3 regions of the Streptomyces sp. NPDC058052 genome follow, and region 2 is predicted to be linked to each of the others. Evidence: riboswitches for the same ligand, from Rfam matches in the RefSeq annotation. Region 2 holds a riboswitch; each other region holds the start of a gene.
The links. A riboswitch is a leader RNA that binds a small molecule or an ion and turns the genes downstream of it on or off. The one in region 2 is predicted to bind cyclic di-AMP.
Positions count from the first base shown of each region.

Region 1: linked by a shared signal. The riboswitch ahead of ACFVU3_RS08255 (transglycosylase family protein) and the one ahead of ACFVU3_RS26270 (C40 family peptidase) in region 2 are both predicted to bind cyclic di-AMP.
Region 3: linked by a shared signal. The riboswitch ahead of ACFVU3_RS30950 (M23 family metallopeptidase) and the one ahead of ACFVU3_RS26270 (C40 family peptidase) in region 2 are both predicted to bind cyclic di-AMP.

Region 1 is NZ_JBHVRX010000004.1:310,332-317,601, forward strand. It holds gene ACFVU3_RS08235 (exopolyphosphatase) at 277-1,191, opposite strand; gene ACFVU3_RS08240 (DUF501 domain-containing protein) at 1,188-1,727, opposite strand; gene ACFVU3_RS08245 (septum formation initiator family protein) at 1,762-2,232, opposite strand; gene eno (phosphopyruvate hydratase) at 2,335-3,621, opposite strand; gene ACFVU3_RS08255 (transglycosylase family protein) at 3,912-4,652, opposite strand; cyclic di-AMP (ydaO/yuaA leader) riboswitch at 4,657-4,831, opposite strand; gene ACFVU3_RS08260 (transglycosylase family protein) at 5,095-6,144, opposite strand; gene ACFVU3_RS08265 (cytochrome P450) at 6,368-7,270, opposite strand, start outside.
Region 2 is NZ_JBHVRX010000021.1:73,242-80,511, reverse strand. It holds gene bioD (dethiobiotin synthase) at 1-58, opposite strand, end outside; gene ACFVU3_RS26295 (adenosylmethionine--8-amino-7-oxononanoate transaminase) at 238-1,518, opposite strand; gene bioB (biotin synthase BioB) at 1,528-2,796, opposite strand; gene ACFVU3_RS26285 (8-amino-7-oxononanoate synthase) at 2,953-4,131, shown strand; gene ACFVU3_RS26280 (ATP-binding protein) at 4,449-4,883, shown strand; gene ACFVU3_RS26275 (hypothetical protein) at 4,905-5,252, opposite strand; gene ACFVU3_RS26270 (C40 family peptidase) at 5,281-5,757, opposite strand; cyclic di-AMP (ydaO/yuaA leader) riboswitch at 5,761-5,967, opposite strand; gene ACFVU3_RS26265 (hypothetical protein) at 6,282-6,587, opposite strand; gene ACFVU3_RS26260 (ATP-dependent Clp protease proteolytic subunit) at 6,595-7,218, opposite strand.
Region 3 is NZ_JBHVRX010000029.1:60,921-68,190, reverse strand. It holds gene ACFVU3_RS30965 (GNAT family N-acetyltransferase) at 1-1,869, opposite strand, end outside; gene ACFVU3_RS30960 (HPr family phosphocarrier protein) at 2,074-2,355, shown strand; gene ACFVU3_RS30955 (GntR family transcriptional regulator) at 2,560-3,243, opposite strand; gene ACFVU3_RS30950 (M23 family metallopeptidase) at 3,437-4,207, opposite strand; cyclic di-AMP (ydaO/yuaA leader) riboswitch at 4,215-4,376, opposite strand; gene ACFVU3_RS30945 (M16 family metallopeptidase) at 4,577-5,941, opposite strand; gene ACFVU3_RS30940 (M16 family metallopeptidase) at 5,968-7,270, opposite strand, start outside.

The DNA.
Region 1 (7,270 bases), on a different contig from region 2:
CACGTCATGGTCGTGCAAAGGAACCGGAATGCAGTGGTGAACGTTGTTCACCCCTACTGAACTGGCCCGGAGAGCCTTCGTTAACGCCGAACCAGCGGACGCGTTCACACGATGGAAACTTCGAGCGAAGTGGCCTCCGGACCTGCGAAAGGGCCCTGAGGACCCCCTCGGAAGGCCCAAAGACCTCCCTCCGGCGCCATCAGGGCCCTTTTCCTTGTGAAGAACTTCACGAAGCTTCTCCGGCAGGGTGTCGCCGGATGCCTCGATAGCTGCCCGCTATGCCACGGATAGGGCGATCCCATCGAGGATGTCGTGCTCGCTGACCACGACCTCGGCGGCTCCGACCCGCTCCACGATCTCCTGGAGGACCAGCGCGCCCGCCACGATGACGTCCACCCGGCCGGGGTGGATCGCGGGGATCGCGGCCCGCTCGTCGTGGGTGGAGGCGAGCAGCCGTCCGGCGATCTCGGCGACCTGCGCGGCGGGGATCCGGGCGTGGTGGATCTTCTCGGAGTCGTACCCCGGCAGGCCGAGGGCGATGGCGGCGATGGTGGTGACCGAGCCGGCCAGGCCGACGAGGGTGCCGGCCGTGTCGAGCGGCACGGTCTCGGCGGCGAGGTCGAGGGCGGCGCGCACGTCGGCGCGGATCGCCTCGGCCTCCTCGGCGGTCGGCGGGTCGTGCCGGACGTGCCGCTCGGTGAGCCGGACGCAGCCGATGTCGACGGAGCGGGCGGCCTCGACGTGCCGGTCGCCGGTGACGAACTCGGTGGAGCCGCCGCCGATGTCCACGACGAGGTACGTCTCCGAGTCCGGCAGCTCGCCGGTGGCACCGGTGAAGGAGAACTCGGCCTCCTGGTCGCCGGTGATCACCTCGGGCTCGACGCCCAGGATCTCCACGACCCCGTCGACGAACTCCTGCCGGTTCTCGGCGTCGCGGGAGGCGGAGGTGGCGACGAAGCGGATCCGCTCGGCGCCGAACTCCTCGATGACGGCGGCGTACTCGCGGCAGGCGGCGAAGGTCCGCTCCAGCGCCTCGGGAGCGAGGCGGCCGGTCCGGTCCACGCCCTGCCCGAGCCGGACGACCAGCATCCGGCGGTCCAGCTCGACGAGGTGGCCCGTCTCCGGGTCGACGTCGGCGACGAGGAGGCGGATGGAGTTGGTGCCGCAGTCGATTCCGGCGACCCGGGTCATTCCGCGGGCTCCTTCTCGTCCGCGCAGGGGGTGACGCACGGGCCCTTGGCCCACCACTCGGGGAGCATCGCGAGGGCCTCGTCGCCGAAGGGGTTCACGCCCGGGCCGGCGACCAGCGAGTGGCCGACGAGGACGTGCAGGCACTTCACGCGGTCGGGCATGCCGCCGGCGCTGGGGAAGCCCTCCAGGACCTCGATGGCGTCCCGGCGGGCGAGGTAGTCCTCGTGCGCGGCGCGGTAGGCGGCGGCGAGCTCCGGGTCGGTGGCGAGCCGGGCCTGCATCTCCTTCATGACCCCGTTGGCCTCCAGGGTGCCGATGGCCGAGGCCGCCCGGGGGCAGGTGAGGTAGTACGTGGTCGGGAAGGGGGTGCCGTCGGGCAGCCGCGGCGCGGTCTCGACGACGTCCGGGTTGCCGCAGGGGCAGCGGTGCGCGATGGCGCGCAGGCCGCGGGGCGGCCGTCCGAGCTGCGCCTCGAAGGCGGCGACGTCCGCCTCGGTGGGCTCGGTGCGTTCGGTCTGCGGAGGGGGCGTTTCCATGTCTGCCTTGCTCGTGGGGTCGTGTCGGGCGTCGTCAGGGACGGTCGGCGTGGTCCACGCCGTCCCACAGGTTGTCGTACCAGGGGCGGTCGGCCGTGCCCTGGTCGGCGCGGGGGCGGTCGGCCGCCCCGGGGTCGTTCACGGTGAAGCCGGTCTCGCCGGGGAGCACGTAGTGGAGGTGCTCGCGGGCGAGGCGGCGGACGTAGGCGGGGTCCTGGAGGCGGGCCTTCTCGTCCCGCAGCTCCTCGACCCGCCGGGCGGCCTCGGCGGCCTTGCGCTCCTGTTCGGCGATCTCGCCCTGCTGGGAGACGTAGCTCCGTATCGGGTAGGCGAGGGCGACGACGAGGGAGCAGACGACGAGGGCGAGGAAGGCGGCGCGGCCGGTGAGCCGGGAGCGCCGGGCCTGGCGCCGGGTCTGGGAGCGGTAGACACGGGCGGCGGTCTGCTCGCCGAGCAGCCTGATCCGGGTCGCGGTGGAGAACCGGTCCCGGTCCTTCACGGCCATGTCGTGTCGCCTCCCCTGTCTCCGGTGTCCCTCAAACGTGCGTCCCCGCACACGGTACGGGACCGGGTGCGGGGACGGACGGAACTACGGTGCCGGGCAGGTTCAGCCCTTGAAGCGCGGGAAGGCGCTGCGGCCGGCGTAGACGGCGGCGTCGTCGAGGATCTCCTCGATGCGCAGCAGCTGGTTGTACTTGGCGACGCGCTCGGAGCGGGCCGGGGCGCCGGTCTTGATCTGGCCGCAGTTGGTGGCGACGGCGAGGTCGGCGATGGTGACGTCCTCGGTCTCGCCGGAGCGGTGGGACATCATGCACTTGAAGCCGTTGCGCTGGGCGAGCTCGACGGCGTCGAGGGTCTCGGTCAGCGAGCCGATCTGGTTGACCTTCACCAGGAGGGCGTTGGCGGACTTCTCCTCGATGCCGCGGGCCAGGCGCTCGGGGTTGGTGACGAAGAGGTCGTCGCCGACGAGCTGGACCTTGTCGCCGAGGCGCTCGGTGATGACGTTCCAGCCGGCCCAGTCGTCCTCGAACAGCGGGTCCTCGATGGAGACGAGCGGGTACGAGGAGACGAGCTCCTCGTAGTACTCGGTCATCTCGGCGGCGGAGCGCTCCTTGCCCTCGAAGAGGTACTTGCCGTCCTTGTAGAACTCGGAGGCGGCGACGTCCAGGGCGAGGGCGACGTCCTTGCCGGGCACGTAGCCGGCCTGCTTGACGGCCTCCAGGATGAGGTCGAGCGCCTCGCGGTTGGAGCCGAGGTTCGGGGCGAAGCCGCCCTCGTCGCCGAGGCCGGTGGAGAGGCCCTTGGCCTTCAGGACGGACTTGAGGGTGTGGTAGACCTCGGTGCCCCAGCGGAGGGCCTCGGAGAAGGACTCCGCGCCGATCGGGGCGATCATGAACTCCTGGATGTCGACGTTGGAGTCGGCGTGCGACCCACCGTTGAGGATGTTCATCATCGGAACGGGCAGCAGGTGCGCGTTCGGGCCGCCGAGGTAGCGGAAGAGGGGGAGGTCGCTGGCCTCGGAGGCGGCGTGCGCGACGGCGAGGGAGACGCCGAGGATGGCGTTGGCGCCGAGCGACGACTTGTCCGGGGTGGCGTCCAGGTCGAACATGGCCTGGTCGATCAGGCGCTGCTCGGTGGCGTCGTAGCCGACGAGCTCCGGGCCGATCTGCTCGATGACGGCGAGGACGGCCTTCTCGACACCCTTGCCGAGGTAGCGGTTCTGGTCACCGTCGCGGAGCTCCAGGGCCTCGAACGCACCGGTGGAGGCACCGGACGGAACGGCAGCACGGCCGGTGCTGCCGTCGTCGAGGCCGACCTCGACCTCGACCGTGGGGTTGCCTCGGGAGTCCAGGATTTCCCGGGCTACGACGACGTCGATGGACGGCACGAGCATCTCCTTCTGGGATGTGACGCTAGGTGTGGCGCATGGGTCGCAAGGTCTCGTTCGCCTTGCGACATGAGCCTAACCGGCTCCGGCGCTCCGGCCAGCCGACCGCCCGTCCCCTGGGACGAAAAAGGGCCCAAGAGCACGCATCGAAGGACGAAAGCCCCGGGATCTACTGGACAGTAACGGCAGAACCCCGGTCCCGGGCCCACGGGGGAAGGGGGCTCGGGACCGGGGTGGTCACCGCGGGAGGGTCGCAGGGCACCGGTGAGCCGCCGGACTCACGGGTGCCGCGGGGCTCACTTCAGGTGGAGCTGCTGGCCCGGGTAGATCAGGTCGGCGTTCTCGACGACGTCCTTGTTGAGCTCGAAGAGCTTCGCCCAGCCGCCCTCGACGCCCTGCGCCGCGGCGATCTTGCTGAGGGTGTCGCCGGCCGTGACCTTGTACTCGCCGTCGCCCTTCTTGACCTTCTTGCCGGTCGGGGTGGTGACGGTCTTCTTGGCGGCGGCCTGCGGGGCGGCCTGGGCGGCGGTCCGCTTCGGGGCCTGGCGCTGCTCGCTGCGGTTGGCGGGCTGCTCGGCGGAGCGCTTCGGGGCGCTCTGCTGCGGGGCGCTCTGCTGGGTGCTCTGCTGCTGCGGAGCGGCCTCGGCGGAGCCGCCGTCGTACGAGGCGCCGGAGAGGCCCACGCCACAGCTCGGCCACGCGCCCTTGCCCTGGCCCGCGAGGACCTTCTCGGCGATGGCGATCTGCTGCGACTTGCTGGCCTGGTCGGCGGTGGAGGCGTAGGCGGTGCCGCCGTACGCGGCCCAGGTGGAGGCCGAGAACTGGAGGCCGCCGTAGTAGCCGTTGCCGGTGTTGATGGACCAGTTGCCGCCGGACTCGCACTGGGCGACGCGGTCCCACTCGGAGGCGGTGGCGGCCGAGGCGGTGCCGGCGGCCATCAGCGGGGCGGCGACGGCCGCACCGGTGACGCCGACGAGGGCGACGACGCGAGTGGCCTTGGAGGGACGACGACGCTTGCCCGTGCCGGAGAACAGCATGGAGATTCCTCTTCACCGACGCCTGTGAGGTGAGCTGTCGGGTTCGGGCTTGAAGAGTGCGCCCGGCCGCGTGTCCTTGCACGCGGCTTCACCCCAAGCCGGTCGATCGGCCGTCTCTCGACGGCCGGGACCGGCGCAAACCTTGGGTCCCCCACTCCTGCCTACGGCGCTTTCGCGACGACATTCCCGGCGGCCGACGGCAGGACTCGGCGTTTCGGTCGACGGGGCCCGCGGTGGCGAGCGGTGTCGACCGTAGACACACACCCGCTTGAAGTTCAAAGGGCCTTACGACGGACAAATCGCCCTTACTTGCATCCCGTCAGACCTCGTTTGCGCAGGTGAGAGCTGACGGGAGCAAAGTTTGCGGACGTGACACGCCAGTTGGGGCGAAGAGACCCATGTCTCACTTTCCCAAAAGCGGACATAAAGCCCTGAAACGGCCTCACTTCTCCGATGAAGGGACCGTCAGCTCAAGGCTCTGACCAGGGAGGATGAGATCCGGATCGATGCCGACCGTCTGGCGGTTGGCGTCGTAGAGGGCGTCCCAGCCGCCGGGGAGGTCGTTCTCCTGCGCAATCTCCGACAGGCTGTCACCCGGGCGCACGGTGTAAGCGTCGCTTGCGTCCGAGTTGACGGGGGTTGAGGTGACCTTGTCCGAAGCTGCGGCATGACGTCCGGAATCCTGCTCCGTGTCCGTCTTGTCGCTTTCCTCCGGTGCGGCCTCGCCCCGGTGCTTGCCCGTCCCGGGCGTGTCCGACGACACGTCAGACCCGTCCGCACCGGGGGTCACCGGGGTGCCGGGCGCCACGGGCGTCTCCGAGGCGTCCGGCGGCGTGCCCGGGGTGCCGGGCGTGCCCGGCGCGACCGGGGTGCCCGTGGAGGCGTCCGGGGCGTCCGGGGCGGTGTCGGCGGGCACGTCCGGGGTGACGGCGGACGGCGGCGGCGTGACGGTGCCCGCGGAGGGCGGCGTGGCGGGCGTGGCGGAGCCGGCGGGCGTCGTGGGGGCGGCCGGCGTCGCCGGGGCGGTGACGGCCTCCTTCTTCTCCGCGGCCTTCTCCTCCTTCTCCCCCACCCCGGGCGCCTTCGCGGGCGCGGTGGGGGCGGAGGCGGACGAGCCGCCGGTCCAGTTCGACTCGGGGGCCACGCCGCCCTCGTCCTCCTCCTGGACGGCGGGGCCCGGCTGGACGCCGGTGGCCCTGCCGTCGTTCGTCAGACCGGCGATGGGGGCGCAGGTGGCCCAGTCGGTGCTGCCGGAGGAGAGCGCCTTGTCGGCGACGGCGATCTGCTGCGCGCGGCTGGCGAGGTCGGGGCTGGGGGCGTAGGCGAGTCCGCCGTGCCGCTCCCACGCCTCCTGGGTCATCTGGAGGCCGCCGTAGGCGCCGTTGCCGAAGTTGGCGCTCCACTGGCCGCCGGACTCGCAGGCGGCGACCCGGTCCCAGGTGGCCGCGTCGGCGGCGGAGGCGGAGCCGGCGGCGAGCAGCGGCAGTGCCATGGCGGATCCGGCCACTCCTGCGGTGACGACGATCGCGGGAGCCTGACGGGGTCGACGGTGTCGTCCGTTTCCGGAAAGCATGTCGGGGCCTTTCGCGTGACGGCGGGGACGGCAGGGACGGCCGGGTTCCGGCCGAACGCTGGCGCGAAGGTAGCCGCATTCGAACGTCCGTCACAAGTCGATGGCTGCCCGATCACGTGAAGATCACATTTCTGACACGTCGTCACACGCGCTGCGGGGGTGCGGATGGGGTGAACTCCACCGGAAGCGTGCGCAATCCCCTCATGATGAGCCCTCCGCGCCACCGCAGTTCGTCCGGATCGGCGCCAAGTCGCAGGTCCGGGAGGCGGGTCAGGAGGGTGGCGAGCGCGGTCTGCCCCTCCAGACGGGCGAGCGGCGCACCCAGGCAGTAGTGGATGCCGTGCCCGTACCCGAGGTGCTGGTTGTCCCTGCGGGCGAGGTCGAGGGTGTCCGGCGCGCCGAAGCGGTCCGGGTCGCGGTCGGCCGCCGCGAGGACGACGAGGACCGGGTCGCCGGCCGGGATCGCCTGCCCGCCGAGGGTGAGGCCGGTGGTCGCGTACCGCCAGGTCGCCAGCTCGACCGGCCCGTCGTACCGCAGCAGCTCCTCGACGCCGGTCTCCAGGAGCCCGGTCTCCCCGGCGGCGAGCGAGCGCTGGAGGAGGGCCCGCTGCCCCGGATCGCGCAGCAGGGCGTAGGTGCCGTTGCCGATCAGGTTGATGGTCGTCTCGAAACCCGCGAACAGAAGCACGAAGCACATGGCGACGGCCTCGGCCTCGGTGAGGTGGTCGCCGTGGTCCGAGGCGCGGATGAGCCCCGAGATGAGGTCGTCGTCCCCGTCCTGCCGCAGCTCCTGCCGCTTCCGGTGGATCAGCTCCGCCAGGTACCCGCGGATCTTCTTCACCGACCGCGCCACCCCGCCCCGCGGGCCCCCGCCGTGCCGGATCATCATCCCGGCCCAGTCCCGGAAGTCGTCCTGGTCCTCGGCGGGCACGCCGAGCATGTCGCAGATGGCGTAGATGGGCAGCGGGAAGGCGAACTCGTGGATGAGGTCGGCGCTCCCCCGCGCCGCGAAGTCGTCGATCAGCCGGTCGGTCAGCTCCTGCAC
Region 2 (7,270 bases):
CCGTGACGACGGTCTTGCCGATCTCCGTCCCCGTCCCGCTGACGACGACGATGCTCATGGTGTTCCTTTCTTCGCGACCGCGCGCGTGCCTCCGGATTCCCCGGATCCGTGCGCGGGCGCACAGGTTCTTCGCGACCGTGCGTGGGCGTCAGGTCTCGGTGCCGGCCCCGGTGCCGGTGCCCGTTCCCGTGCGACGGCGTCCGGCCGGGGCCGGCCGGACGCCGTCTCCGGGCGGGGTCAGCCCGCGGTCGCCGCGGCGCGCACCGCCGCGCAGATCCGCGCCAGGTCGGCGTCCTCGGTCACGTACGGCGGCATCGTGTAGACGAGGTCCCGGAACGGCCGCAGCCAGACGCCCTCCCGGACGGCCGCCCGGGTCGCCGCAGCCATGTCGATCTCGTGGTCGAGCTGGACGACGCCGATCGCCCCGAGCACCCGTACCTCGCGGACGCCGGGGACGTCCTCGGTGCCCGCGAGGCCGTCGCGGAGCCCGGCCTCGATCCGTTTGACCTCCCGCGCCCAGTCCTGGGAGAGGAGCAGGTCGATGGAGGCGCAGGCGACCGCGGATGCGAGCGGGTTGCCCATGAACGTCGGACCGTGCGCGAGCACCGGCACCTCGCCCTGGGAGATGCCGTCGGCCACCGCGCTCGTGCACAGCGTCGCCGCCATCGACAGGTATCCGCCCGTCAACGCCTTGCCCAGGCACATCACATCGGGTGAGACCCCCGCCTGGTCCGCGGCGAAGAGCGTGCCCGTGCGGCCGAAGCCGGTGGCGATCTCGTCGAAGACCAGCAGCACGTCGTGCGCGTCGCACGCCTCGCGCAGCACCCGCAGATAGCCGGGGTCGTGGAAGCGCATGCCGCCCGCGCCCTGCACCACCGGCTCCACGATCACCGCGGCCAGTTCGTCCGCGTGCCGCGCGATCGTGGCGCGGAGCACTTCGGCGTACGACTCCTCGTACGTCGCCGGCGGCTCGCCGACGAAGACCTGCTGCTGGAGGACGCCGGACCACAGCTGGTGCATCCCGCCCTCGGGGTCGCACACCGACATCGGCTGCCAGGTGTCGCCGTGGTAGCCGCCGCGCCAGGTCAGCAGCCGCCGCTTGGCGGGACGGCCGAGCGAACGCCAGTACTGCAGGCACATCTTGGCCGCGACCTCGACCGCGACGGAGCCGGAGTCGCTGAGGAAGACGTGCCGGAGCGGCTCGGGCGTGATCTCGACGAGCCGGGCCGCGAGGCGTACGGCCGGCTCGTGCGTGAGCCCGCCGAACATCACGTGGCTCATCTTGTCGAGCTGGCCGCGCACCGCCTCGTTGAGCACGGGGTGGTTGTAGCCGTGCACAGCCGACCACCACGAGGACATGCCGTCGATCAGCTCGGTCCGTCCCTCGGCGGGCTCGGCGAGGTGCAGACGCACACCGGACGCGGAGGCGATCACCAGCGGCTCCGCACGGCCCGGCATGGGGCCGTACGGATGCCACACGTGCGCCCGGTCCAGGGCGAGGAGTTCGTCGTTGCGCATCGGCACCCGTTACGCGTTCGGCGCGAGGTCCGTGCCGGCCCCGCGGCGGCGCACCGCCACCAGGTCGGTCCGGGCGTCCGAGGCGTCCGCGGACACCGCGGCCGGAGCCTCGGCCGGGGGAGCCGCGTGGCCACCGCCGCACGGGCCGCAGCCGCCACCGGCCGTCGCGTTCGCGTCCGTGTCCGCGTGCGAGCCGCAGCCCGCCGCTGCGGAACCGCAGCCGCCCGCGGACGCGTGCGAACCGCAGCCGCCGCCCGCCGCCGCGAGCGCGTCGGCGCGGTGGGCGGGCAGCGTGGTCGTCCCCGCGCCCTCCACCTCGAAGCCGGCGTCCGCGATCATGTCGAGGTCGGCCTGGCCGGCCTGGCCCTCGCTGGTGAGGTAGTCGCCCAGGAAGATCGAGTTGGCGATGTTCAGCGCCAGCGGCTGCATCGACCGCAGGTGGACCTCGCGGCCGCCCGCGATCCGCACCTCCACGTCGGGGCAGACGAAGCGGACCATGGCGAGGATCCGCAGGCAGCGCTGCGGGCTCAGGTTCCACTCCTTCGCCAGGGGCGTGCCCTCGAAGGGGATGAGGAAGTTGACCGGCACCGAGTCCGAGTCCAGCTCACGCAGCGCGAAGACCACGTCGACCAGGTCCTCGTCGGTCTCGCCCATGCCGGCGATCAGGCCCGAGCAGGCCGAGAGGCCCGCCGCGTGCGCCTTCTGCACGGTGTCCACCCGGTCCGCGTAGGTGTGGGTGGTGGTGATCCCGCCGTACGTGCCCTCGGAGGTGTTGAGGTTGTGGTTGTACGCGTCGGCGCCCGCCGTCTTCAGCCGCTCGGCCTGGCCGTCGGAGAGCAGACCGAGGCAGGCGCACACCTCGACGCCCTCGTTCTGCTCCTTGATCGCCTCGATGGTCCTGCCGACCCGGTCGACGTCCCGGTCCGTCGGACCACGGCCGCTCGCGACCAGGCAGACGCGCTTGGCGCCGCCGGCGATGCCCGCCGCGGCCGCCTGGGACGCCTCGTCCGGCTTCAGCCAGGTGTACTTGAGGATGTCGGCCTTGGAGCCGAGCCGCTGCGAGCAGTACGAGCAGTCCTCCGGGCACAGTCCGGACTTCAGGTTGACGAGGTAGTTCAGCTTCACCCGCCGCCCGAACCACTGACGGCGCACCTTGCCGGCCGCGGCCACCACATCGAGCAGGTCGTCGTCGGAGGTCGCCAGCACGGCGAGCGCTTCTTCACGGGTCGGCGACTCGCGCCGCAGCCCCTTCTCCACCAGCGTGTTCAGCAGGTCCATAAGCGCTGATCCTTGCCTACCGCACACCCCTCGGCCAAGGAGGATCTGAACAAACGAGCCCGATCGAGGTGTGTGTATGACCACATCCCGACCTCGGCCCGCTGCCGTTAGGGTCTGTGCGCTGCCTACAAAAGGTGCCGACAAAAGGATCGCCGCATGTCCCAGGCCCAGCCGACCCAGCCCCCGCGCCGTTCCGCCTTCGACTGGACCGGGGCGGAGGCCCGCCGCCGGGCGGAGGCCGGGCTCGTACGGACGCTGCGGCCACGGCCGGCCGAGTCGGAGCTGCTCGATCTGGCGGGCAACGACTACCTCGGCCTCACCCGGCACCCCGAGGTCACCGCAGCGGCCGCCGAGGCCGCCCGCCGCTGGGGCGCCGGCGCGACCGGTTCGCGTCTGGTCACCGGTACGACCCAGCTGCACACCCGGCTGGAGGAGGAACTGGCCTCGTTCTGCGGCTTCGAGGCGGCCCTCGTCTTCTCCTCCGGCTACACCGCCAACCTCGCCGCGCTCACCGCGCTCGGCGGCCCGGGCGCGCTGATCGTCTCCGACGCCGCCAACCACGCCTCGATCGTGGACGGCTGCCGGCTCGCCCGCGCGGAGGCCGCCGTGGTCCCGCACGCCGACCCCGAGGCCGTGCGCAAGACGCTGGAGGCGCATCCGGGGCGCCGGGCGCTCGCCGTCAGCGACTCCGTCTTCTCGGTCGACGGCGACCGGGCCCCGCTGGAGGAGCTCGCCGCCGCCTGCCGCGAGCACGGCGCCGGGCTCGTCGTGGACGACGCGCACGGGTTCGGCGTCCTCGGCGCGGGCGGCCGGGGCGCGCTCCACGGCGCCGGGCTCGCGGGCGACGAGGACGTGGTGGCCACGCTCACCCTCTCGAAGTCCTTGGGCAGCCAGGGCGGCGCGGTCCTCGGCCCGGCCCGGGTGATCGAGCACCTGGTCAACGCGGCGCGGACGTTCATCTTCGACACCGGGCTCGCCCCGGCCGCCACCGGCGCGGCGCTCGCGAGCCTGCGGCTGATCTCCGCCGATCCGGGTCTCGCCGAGCGGGCGCGTACGGTCGCGACCACCCTGCACCGGACGCTCACCGAGGCCGGGTTCACCTCGGCGCGGCCGGACGCGGCCGTGGTCTCGGTCCGCGCGCCGGGACCGGAGGAGGCCCTGCGATGGGCGGCCGACTGCCGCGGACAGGGCCTGTCCGTGGGGTGCTTCCGGCCGCCGTCGGTGCCGGACGGGATCTCGCGGCTGCGGCTGACGGCCCGCGCGGACCTCACGGACGCGCAGATCGAGCGGGCGGTGGCGACGATCGTACGCACCGCGCCGGCCGGGGCGCGCTGACACGCGGCGTGTGGAGCGCGCCGGCAACGTGAGGAGTGCGTCTGTTCGGGACACGGTGGAGCGCGTCGGGTCGGGACGCCGTGGGGCGCGCTGCCACGGGACGACGTGGAGCGCGCCGACCGGGGACGAGGCCAGGGGTTCCGGCGGGGCGCTGGGCGTCGGCCCAAGGGCGCTTCAAGGGGCGAGAGTTCACCGCTTCGGGCGACAGAACGGGGCATATCTCGGGAGAACGTCCCACCCGGGCCCGCGATCGGTGGCAGTCTGACGCGGAGCGCGATCCGGGGCGACGGCCCCGGCGGGAAAGGGACGACCTCGCCATGGCAGATCACCAGGAAGCATCCGTCACCCTGCCGAGCGATCCCGCCGCGGTCGCCACGGCGCGGAGGTTCGTGGCGGAGGTGCTCGGCCGCTGGGGTCTGGACGAGTGCGGGGACGCGGCGGACTCGATCCGGCTGATGGTCTCGGAGCTGGCGACCAACGCGGTGCAGCACACCTTTGGGCAATCGCCCACCTTCACCGTCGAGCTGCGTCTCGACCGCGAGGAGGTGCTGCGGATCGGCGTCACCGACAGCCATCCGCGGTTCCCGCGCCGGCTTCCCGCCGCCGTGCAGCAGGACAACGGACGCGGCATGGTGATCATCCGGGTCCTGGCGGCGGAGGCCGGCGGGCGGCTCTCGGTCGCGCCGACCGCCGAGGGCGGCAAGACCGTGTCGATCACGCTGCCGTGGGCAGCGGCCGCCGTCCCCGCCTGACGAACGGCTCGTCGCCCCCGCTCATGTGGAGTGCATCGTGGTCGAGGGCCACGAGCCGCCCGCGAAGTGAGGGGCCCAGTAGTACGGATTGACCTCGACGAGCCTGCGGGAGAGCCAACGGGTCGGGTCCTCGGGGTCGGGCACGCCGACCTCGACGTCCGGGCCCCAGAGCGCGAGACGTTCCTGGCAGACGCCGCACGGCGGCAGGATGACGTACCGGCCGTCCTCCGGGTCGCGGAAGACGCAGACGCTGGCGGTGACCCGGCGGTCGAGGGTGTACGCCTGGCGGTACGCCCCGGTCTTTTGGCACAGGGTGCGGTGAAGCGGGGAGAGGCGCCCGCGGTGGGGGGTGCGGCGGCGCCACCGCACCCCGGGGACGACCGCGGGCGCCGGTGGGTCAGCGCACGCGCCCGTAGGAGACCTTCGAGGACCAGATCTTGTCGAGCTTCACCCAGGAGCCGGTCTTGGGCGAATGCCAGATCTTGCCGCTGCCGGCGTAGATCCCCACGTGGTAGACCCGGCCGCCCGAGTGGAAGAAGACCAGATCGCCCTTCTGCCGGCTGGAGGCGGAGATGTGCCGGGTCTTGTTGTACTGCTGCTGCGCGGTGCGGGGCAGCGACTTGCCCGCCTTCTTGTACGCGTAGAGCGTGAGCCCGGAGCAGTCGAAGCGGGTGGGTCCCGCGGAACCGTACCGGTAGGGCGCGCCCTTCTTGGCGGCGGCGACGCCCAGTGCCTTCGTCGCGTGGGAGGTGGCTGCCTGGGCCTCGGGTGCCGCTCCGGGTGCGAGGAGCGTGCCGCCGACGGCGGCGAGGGTGAGAGCCGAGACGGCTCCCGCCCGGGACAGCAGGGACGGGACATGCATCTGCGCAGTCATGCGCAACCCTTCGTCAGCCGCCTGTGAAGGATGACCTGTCGGGTTCGGGCAGGCGAAGATGCCCGGCCGCGGCTGCGGCTTCACCCCAAGGGACGGCCGCGCTGGGGATTCAGCGCGGTCGACCCGTACTGCTCGGGTCCTCCACTCCTGCCGGTCCAATCCTGTCGACCAGACGTCCGGGACGGCGGCAGGACTCGGCGTCCGCCCGGACCGCCCCGCCTGGATGGCGGGGGCTTGTCGTCGTCGAGGATCTTGACCCACGAGTCGGGCGAAAACCGAGCGGAAACGGCGTTATGTGAGGCTCCTCACGACTGATCCATACGGGTGGACAAGACGGTTTCGTGATCGTCGTAGGTTTGGCCGACGAGCCTCTTACCAGCGTCGGAATGTCCCATTCCGCCAAATGCGTACACCTGTTGCGCAACTCGCCCGCCCCAACTGTCGATTCCTCGACTACGCCGAACGGGGGACAGATTCTGCGTCCCGTGTCGGCCGTCCGGGGCTCGACACGACACGTCGGAATGTCAACTGGCCCGTGTTCCCGGCACGGTGACGCGCGCCGCGCGCCGCTCGCCGTCCAACACCCGCAGCGCGCAGGCCAATGTCTCGGCGTGGACCTCGCTCTCGCCCCGCATATGCATGAGCGTCAGGGCCTCGCGCAGCGCCTCCACCCGGCCTGCCAGCGCCTGCGCGGCACGCAGGGCCCCATAGGTATGCGAGGTCCTGGATGGATTGATCTTCCCTAGGAGGTCGACGACTTCGAGGTACGCGTCGATGAACTGCCCCTCGGCGCGCGTCAGGGCGGGCAGCGGTGGCAGCTCCGGGACCATCGCCGCCTCACCGGGCCGACGGGCCGGAGGCGGCCCGGCGGTCGCTGATGACGTGGTCGACCAGGCCGTACGCGAGCGCGGCCGGCGCGTCGAGGACGGTCGGGCGGTCGGTGTCGGCGGCGATCCGCTCCTCGCCCTGCCCGGTGTGCGCGGAGAGCAGCCGCGTCATCATGTCGCGCAGCCGCTGCAGTTCTCGCGACTGGAGGTCCAGGTCGGAGGGCCGGCCCGTGAACGACTCGTCCAGCACCGGCTGGCGCAGGGTGATCCGGGCGCCGGGCAGCATCATCCGCTTGCCGGGGGTGCCCGCGGCGAGCAGGACCGCCGCCGTGGAACCGGCCTGGCCGAGGCAGGTCGTCTCCACGTCGCTCGCCAGGCTCCGCATCGTGTCGTGGATCGCGGTCATCGCGGTCATCGAGCCGCCGGGGGAGTTGAGGTACAGCGCGATGTCCCGCCCGGGGTCGGCGTGATCGAGGTGCAGGAGCTGGGCGATGACGTCGGTCGCGGCGATGTCGTCGACCGGTGTGCCCAGGAAGACCACCCGGTTCTCCAGGAGCTTCGCGTACGGGTCGAGCGTCCGGGTTCCGTACGAGGTCCGCTCCGAGAACTCCGGCAGCACGTGGCGTGCGTCCATGAGGAACATCTCCTTCTGTCAAAAATGTACAGGACGTACAGACCGTAAGATG
Region 3 (7,270 bases), on a different contig from region 2:
GACGACGACGACCGGCTTGGCGGCAGCGGCGGCGCCGCCGCCGGCGACGGCCTCCCGGAGGGAGGCGGCCAGCACCTCGGTGGTGCCCTCGATGCCCACCCAGGGGATCGCGGTGACGACGACCGCGTCGCAGGAGTCGTCGGTGAGGGCCGCGGCGAGCGCGTCCCGGAAGTCGGCCGGAGTGGCGGCGGTCGTCAGGTCCACGGGCCGCTGCGGCCGCAGCCCCTCGGTCAGGCAGGCGTCGTACGTGAGCAGGCCGAGGGACTCGGAATTGCCGAGGATCGCGACGCGCGGCCCGGCGGGCAGCGGCTGTCCGGCGAGGAGCAGTCCGGCGTCGACGAGCTCGGTGACGGTGTCGACGCGGATGACGCCGGCCTGGCGGAGCAGCGCGGAGACGGTGGCGTGCGGGATGCGGGTGACGGGGACGCGGTGGCCGGGCGGGGCGCTGCCGCTGTGGCGGGCGCCCTTGACGACGACGACCGGCTTGACGGCGGCGGTGCGGCGGGCGAGCCGGGTGAACTTGCGCGGGTTGCCGATCGACTCCAGGTAGAGGAGGACGACGTCGGTCGCCGGGTCGTCGTACCAGTGCTGGAGGAAGTCGTTGCCGGAGACGTCCGCGCGGTTGCCGGCGGAGATGAAGGAGGAGAGGCCGGCGCCGCGCCGGTGCAGTCCGGCGAGGAGGGCGATGCCGATGGCGCCGGACTGGGTGAAGAGGCCGATGCGGCCGGCGGCAGGCATCTCGGGGGCGAGGGAGGCGTTGAGCCGGACATCGGCGGAGGTGTTGATGATGCCGAAGGCGTTGGGCCCGATGATCCGCATGCCGTACGAGCGGGCCTGGCGGACCAGGGCCCGCTGGCGCTCGCGGCCCTCGGTGCCGCTCTCGGCGTATCCGGCGGAGAGGACGACGAGGCCGCGCACGCCGTGCTCGCCGCAGTCGGCGACGACCTCGGGGACCCGCTCGGCGGGGACCGCGACGATCGCGAGGTCCACGGGGGCGCCGATGGCGGCGACGGAGGGGAAGGCGGGCACGCCGTCGAGGTCGGTCCCCGGGGCGTCGAGGGCGGGGTTGACCGCGTACGCCCGGCCGGTGAAGCCGGCGCCCAGCAGGTTCCGCAGCACGGTCCGGCCGACTCCGCCGGGGGTGCGTCCGGCGCCGACGACGGCGACCGAGCCGGGGGCGAGGAGCCGCTGGACGGAGCGGGCCTCGGCGCGCTGCTCGCGGGCGCGCTGGACGGCGAGGGAGCGGTCGGTGGGCTCCAGGTCGAGGTGGAGCCGGACGGAGCCGTCCTCGAAGCTGCGCTTCTGGGTGTAGCCGGCGTCCGTGAACACCTTGATCATCTTCGTGTTGGCGGGGAGCACCTCGGCGGCGAAGCGGCGGATGCCGCGCTCGCGGGCGACGGCCGCGATGTGTTCGAGGAGGGCGGAGGCGACGCCGCGGCCCTGGTGGGCGTCCTGGACGAGGAAGGCGACCTCGGCCTCGTCGGCGGGCGCCGAGGCGGGCAGGCCCCGCCCGTCGATCCGGTCGTAGCGGACGGTGGCGATGAACTCGCCGCCGACGGTGGCCGCGAGGCCGACCCGGTCGACGAAGTCGTGGTGGGTGAAGCGGTGGACGTCCTTGGCGGAGAGCCGCGGGTAGGGGGCGAAGAAGCGGTAGTACTTCGACTCGTCCGAGACCTGCTCGTAGAAGCTGACGAGCCGGCCGGCGTCGTCGGCGGTGATGGGCCGGACGCGCGCGGTGCCGCCGTCGCGCAGCACGACGTCGGCCTCCCAGTGGTCGGGGTAGGCGTGTTCCCCGGGGGCCGGGTGCTCCCCCGCTCCCGTCCCGCCCGCCCGCTCCGGTCCGTCCGCCTGCTCCGACGCGCTCCGCATGGGGCAAAGCCTACGACCGGGGTGCGACGGCGGCACCGTTCGCGCGCCCACTCCTCGGCGGTACACGGCTCGCGCGCCCCCGGCACCCCGTGCAAGGTAGGAGGGCCGAACGTCGCACGGACGCGGGACCCAGGTCGGCCCGAGCACGCCGCGACCCGTGAGAGACTGGTCTAGACAACCGCTGAAGACCCGAAGGGCAACACCATGGCTGAGCGCCGCGTCAACGTCGGCTGGGCCGAGGGCCTGCACGCCCGCCCCGCCTCCATCTTCGTCCGTGCCGCCACGGCCTCCGGTGTCCCGGTGACCATCGCCAAGGCCGACGGCAACCCGGTGAACGCCGCCTCCATGCTCGCGGTGCTCGGCCTGGGCGCGCAGGGCGGCGAGGAGATCGTGCTCGCCTCGGACGCCGAGGGTGCCGAGGCCGCGCTGGAGCGCCTCGCCAAGCTCGTCGCCGAGGGTCTCGACGAGCTCCCCGAGACGGTCTGACCCGGCGGGTCGTACCCCAGCCCTTCCCTGACGGCCGCGCCCCCGGACCTCCCGGCGGACGGGGCCGTCCGGCATTTCCGGGCACAGGGACGTCCGGGATTTTCGGGTACAGGCGTCTCCGGCATTCCCGGACTCACGTCATTCCTTTTTCGGGCAGCACGAAAAAGGCCCCGGAATTACTATTCTTTGTATACGACACCCGTGTTAATTCCGGGCACTCGCCGTGTTGACGGCATGTTGCGAAACCCTCACACGGCCCCGCTCGGGCCTTTTCAGCCGGTGCAGCGGAAGCGTGTGCTCGGCGTGCAGGGCGGTCAGCGCGCGGGCGCGCTCGGCGTCCCCGCGCGCGATGGCGTCCACGATCGCCCCGTGCTCGGCCCAGGCGTCCACCGGCCGGTCCGGCTGGTCCACCACGTACATCCAGGCGATCTTGTGGCGCAGCTGGGTGAGGAGCGCGGTCAGCGCCGGGCTCCCGGACGCCTGCGCGAGCGTCTCGTGGAACCAGCCGCCGAGCGCCCGCAGATCCTCGCCCTGGCCCCGCCTGGCCCGCTCCTGCCCCAGCCTCACCAGGCCGCGCAGCACCTTGAGGTGGGCGTCGGTGCGCCGCTGGGCGGCCCGGGCGGCGCCGAGCGGTTCGAGCAGCGCCCGTACGTCGAGGAGGTCGGCCGCCTCCTGCTCGGTGGGTTCGGCGACCTGGGCGCCCGCGTGCCGCCGGCTGACCACGAAGCCCTCGGACTCCAGGGTGCGCAGCGCCTCGCGGACCGGGACGCGGGAGACGCCGTAGCGGCGGGCGAGCTGGTCCTCGGTGAGCCGGCTGCCGCGCTCGAAGACCCCCGAGACGATGTCGTCCCGGATCGCCGTGCATACCGATTGCGCGGGAACCCGCATGTCCGACCTCCGCTTTCGCTCCGCGCGCACCGAATTCGAGCGGCGCTTCCTCCGCGACTCTATTGCAGCGCGCCGGAAATTCCGATGCCCCCTCGGAATTCGTCCGGTTCGCGGAAGCGGTCGTCATGGGCGAAGGGCGACGAAAAGGCCCCGGCTCGTGGGAGCCGGGGCCGTTTCGACGCGGGGTGACGGGTCAGAGGCTGACGCCGCGGGCGCGGAGGTACGCGACGGGGTTGAGGTCGGAGCCGTACTCGGCGGTCGCCCGGGCCTCGAAGTGGAGGTGGGGGCCGGTCGAGTTGCCGGTCGAGCCGGAGACGCCGATCTGCTGGCCGGGCTCGACGGACTGGCCGACGTAGACGCCGATGGACGACAGGTGCCCGTACTGGGTGTACGTGCCGTCGTTCATCCGGATCACGATGTTGTTGCCGTACGCGCCGCCCCAGCCGGCCTCGACGACGGTGCCGGAGCCGACGGAGACGACCGAGCTGCCGTAGGCCGCGTGGAAGTCGACGCCGGAGTGGCTGCCGGAGGACCAGAGCGAACCGCCGGTCTTGTAGCCGGTGGAGACGTACGAGCCGGCGACCGGGAGGTTGAAGGAGGCGAGGCGGCGGCGCTCGGCCTCACGGGCGGCGCGCTCCTTGGCCTCGCGGATCTCCTGGGCGCGGGCCTCGGCCTTGCGCTTCGCCTCCGCGCGCACCTTGGCCCGGGCCTCGGCCTCGACGGCCTCCTGCTCCTGGACGGCGACCTGGGCGCTGATCTGGTCGGCGATGGACTCGTCGGCGATCACCTGGATGAGGCCGGTGTCCTCGGCGGAACGGTCGTCCGTGTCGGCGGCGAGCGCCGGAGAGGCGAGGGTGCCGACGACGCCGGTGGTGGCGAGGGCGGCCACGCCGGCGATGCCGGCGCTGCGGCGAGCCATGCGGCTCGCACCACGGTGCTTCCCGGTGGCACGGGTGAACGCCAAGACGGTTCCTTTCCTTCCTTCTCGCCTACCGGGTTAGCTGACGGGTTCGGAGCAGGAAGGTCTCCTACGGACCCCTCCGCGTGACGAAGGCGTCCGATTCACCCCAGGGACTGCGTGGGTCCCCGGCTCCCCAGGCTCGCGCCTGACGGGGACTCGGCGATGACTGTCCGGTTGCCGCGGGTGCGGCGCGTGCGTGGGTCGGACAGACGCACCGACGCTAGGCCGGACGGGTGTCGATCGCCAAACAGACACGTGTTTTTGTAAGACATGCCACAGGGCATACGATCATTTTCTAGTGCCATAACGGACAAAGCGGAGGTCTCCGATGCGTCGTCACATCGGAGACCTCCGCCGGGTGCCGACGGGACGTCAGCTCACCACGGTCACCTCACCGATGCCGAGGGCCCGCACGGGCTCCTCGATCTGCGCGGCGTCGCCCACCAGGACGGTGACGAGCCGGTCCACCGGGAAGGCGCTGACGACGGCGGCCGTGGCCTCGACCGTGCCGGTCTCGGCGAGCCGCGCGTACAGCCGGGCCTGGTAGTCGTCCGGGAGGTGCTGCTCGACCTGGTCGGAGAGGGTCGCCGCCACCGACGCGGCCGTCTCGTACTTGAGCGGGGCCACGCCCACCAGGTTCTGCACGGCGACGTCCCGCTCGGCGTCGGTCAGACCGCCCTCCGCCAGGGTGCGGAGCACCTTCCACAGGTCGCCGAGGGCCGGACCGGTGTTGGGGGTGTCGACCGAACCGCTGATGGCGAGCATCGAGGCGCCGTGGCCCTCGCCGTCCGAGCGGAGCACCTGCCCGAAGGCGCGCACGCCGTACGTGTACCCCTTCTCCTCGCGCAGCACCGCGTCCAGACGCGACGTCAGAGTGCCGCCGAGGCAGTAGACGCCGAGGACCTGCGCGGCCCAGACGGCGTCGTGGCGGTCCGGCCCGATCCGGCCGATGAGCAGCTGGGTCTGGACGGCCCCGGGGCGGTCGACGATGACGACCCGTCCGGTGTCGTCGGCCGTGATCGGCGGCATCGGGCGCGGCGCGGCCGGCTTGCCGGTCCAGCCGCCGAGGGTCTCGGCGAGGACCTCGTCCAGGTCGACGCCGGTGAGGTCGCCGACGACGACCGCGGTGGTGGCGGCGGGCCGCAGGTACGCGTCGTAGAACGCGCGGACGGCGGCGGCGTCGATGGCCTCCACGGTCTCCTTGGTGCCCTGGCGCGGCCGGGACATCCGGACGGTGTCCGGGAAGAGCTCCTTGTAGAGCTGCTTGGCCGCCCGGCGGCCCGGGTTGGCGGTCTCGTGCGGGATCTCGTCGAGCCGGTTGGCCACCAGGCGCTTGATCTCGTCGGCGTCGAAGGCCGGGGAGGTCAGGGCCTCGGAGACCAGCCCGAGCGCCTTCGGGAGCCGGGAGACCGGGACCTCCAGGGAGACCCGGACACCGGGGTGGTCCGCGTGCGCGTCGAGGGTGGCGCCGCAGCGCTCCAGCTCGGCCGCGAACTCCTCGGCGCCGCGCTCGGTGGTCCCCTCGGAGAGGGCGCGCGCCATGATGGTGGCGACGCCGTCCAGGCCCTCGGGCTCGGCGTCCAGCGGCGCGTCGACGAAGATCTCGACGGCGACGACCTGCTGGCCGGGACGGTGGCAGCGCAGCACGGTCAGCCCGTTGTCCAGGGCGCCGCGCTCGGGGGCCGGGAAGGCCCACGGCTTCGCCGCGCCGGCCTGCGGCCGCGGGTGGAACTCCATGCTGGTCAGGGACTCGGCGGTGTCCGTCACTTCTCCGCTCCCTCTTCCTCGTCGCTGTCCTCGGTGGCGCCGGCGGCGCCGGCGGCCTCCGCCGTGCCGGTCGCGCTGTTCGCGCCGTTCGCGCCGTTCGCGCCGTTCGCGCCGTTTTCTACAGGCTCGTAGACCAGCACCGCGCGATTGTCGGGGCGGAGCCGGGCCGCGGCCACCTCGCGCACCTCGTCGGCGGTGATGCCGAGGACGCGGTCGACGGCGGTCAGGGCGAGCTGCGGGTCGCCGAACAGCACGGCGAACCGGCACAGTTCGTCCGCGCGGCCGGCCACCGTGCCGAGCCGGTCCAGCCACTCGCGCTCCAGCTGGGCCTGGGCGCGCTCCATCTCCTCGGCGGTCGGTCCCTCCGCGGCGAAGCGGGCCAGCTCCTCGTCCACGGCCGCCTCGATGACCGGGACCTCGACGCCGCCGGACGTCTTGACGTCCAGCCAGCCGAGCGAGGGGGCGCCGGCGAGCCGGAGCAGACCGAAGCCGGCGGCGACGGCGGTGCGGTCGCGGCGGACCAGCCGGTTGTGCAGACGGGAGGACTCGCCGCCGCCGAGCACGGTGAGGGCGAGGTCTGCGGCGTCGCACGCGCGCGTGCCGTCCTCGGGCAGCCGGTAGGCGGCCATCAGGGCGCGGGCCGGGACCTCGGCGACGACGACCTCGCGCAGCTGCTCGCCGATGACCTCCGGCAGGCCGCCGTCGCGCGGGGCGGGCTTGCCGTCGTGGCCGGGGATGGAGCCGAAGTACTTCTCGACCCAGGCGAGCGTCTGCTCCGGGTCGATGTCGCCGACGACCGACAGGACCGCGTTGTTGGGCGCGTAGTAGGTGCGGAAGAAGGCCCGCGCGTCCTCCAGGGTGGCCGCGTCCAGATCCGCCATCGAGCCGATGGGGGTGTGGTGGTACGGGTGGCCCTCCGGGTACGCGAGCGCGGTGAGCTTCTCGAAGGCGGTGCCGTACGGCACGTTGTCGTACCGCTGGCGGCGCTCGTTCTTCACGACGTCCCGCTGGTTCTCCATCGACTCGTCGTCGAGGGCGGCCAGCAGCGAGCCCATCCGGTCGGCCTCCAGCCAGAGCGCGAGCTCCAGCTGGTGGGCGGGCATGGTCTCGAAGTAGTTGGTGCGCTCGAAGCTGGTCGTGCCGTTGAGCGAGCCGCCGGCGCCCTGCACCAGCTCGAAGTGCCCGTTGCCGTGCACCTGCTTCGAGCCCTGGAACATCAGGTGCTCGAAGAGGTGGGCGAGGCCCGTGCGGCCCTCGACCTCGTGGCGCGAGCCGACGTCGTACCAGAGGCAGACCGCG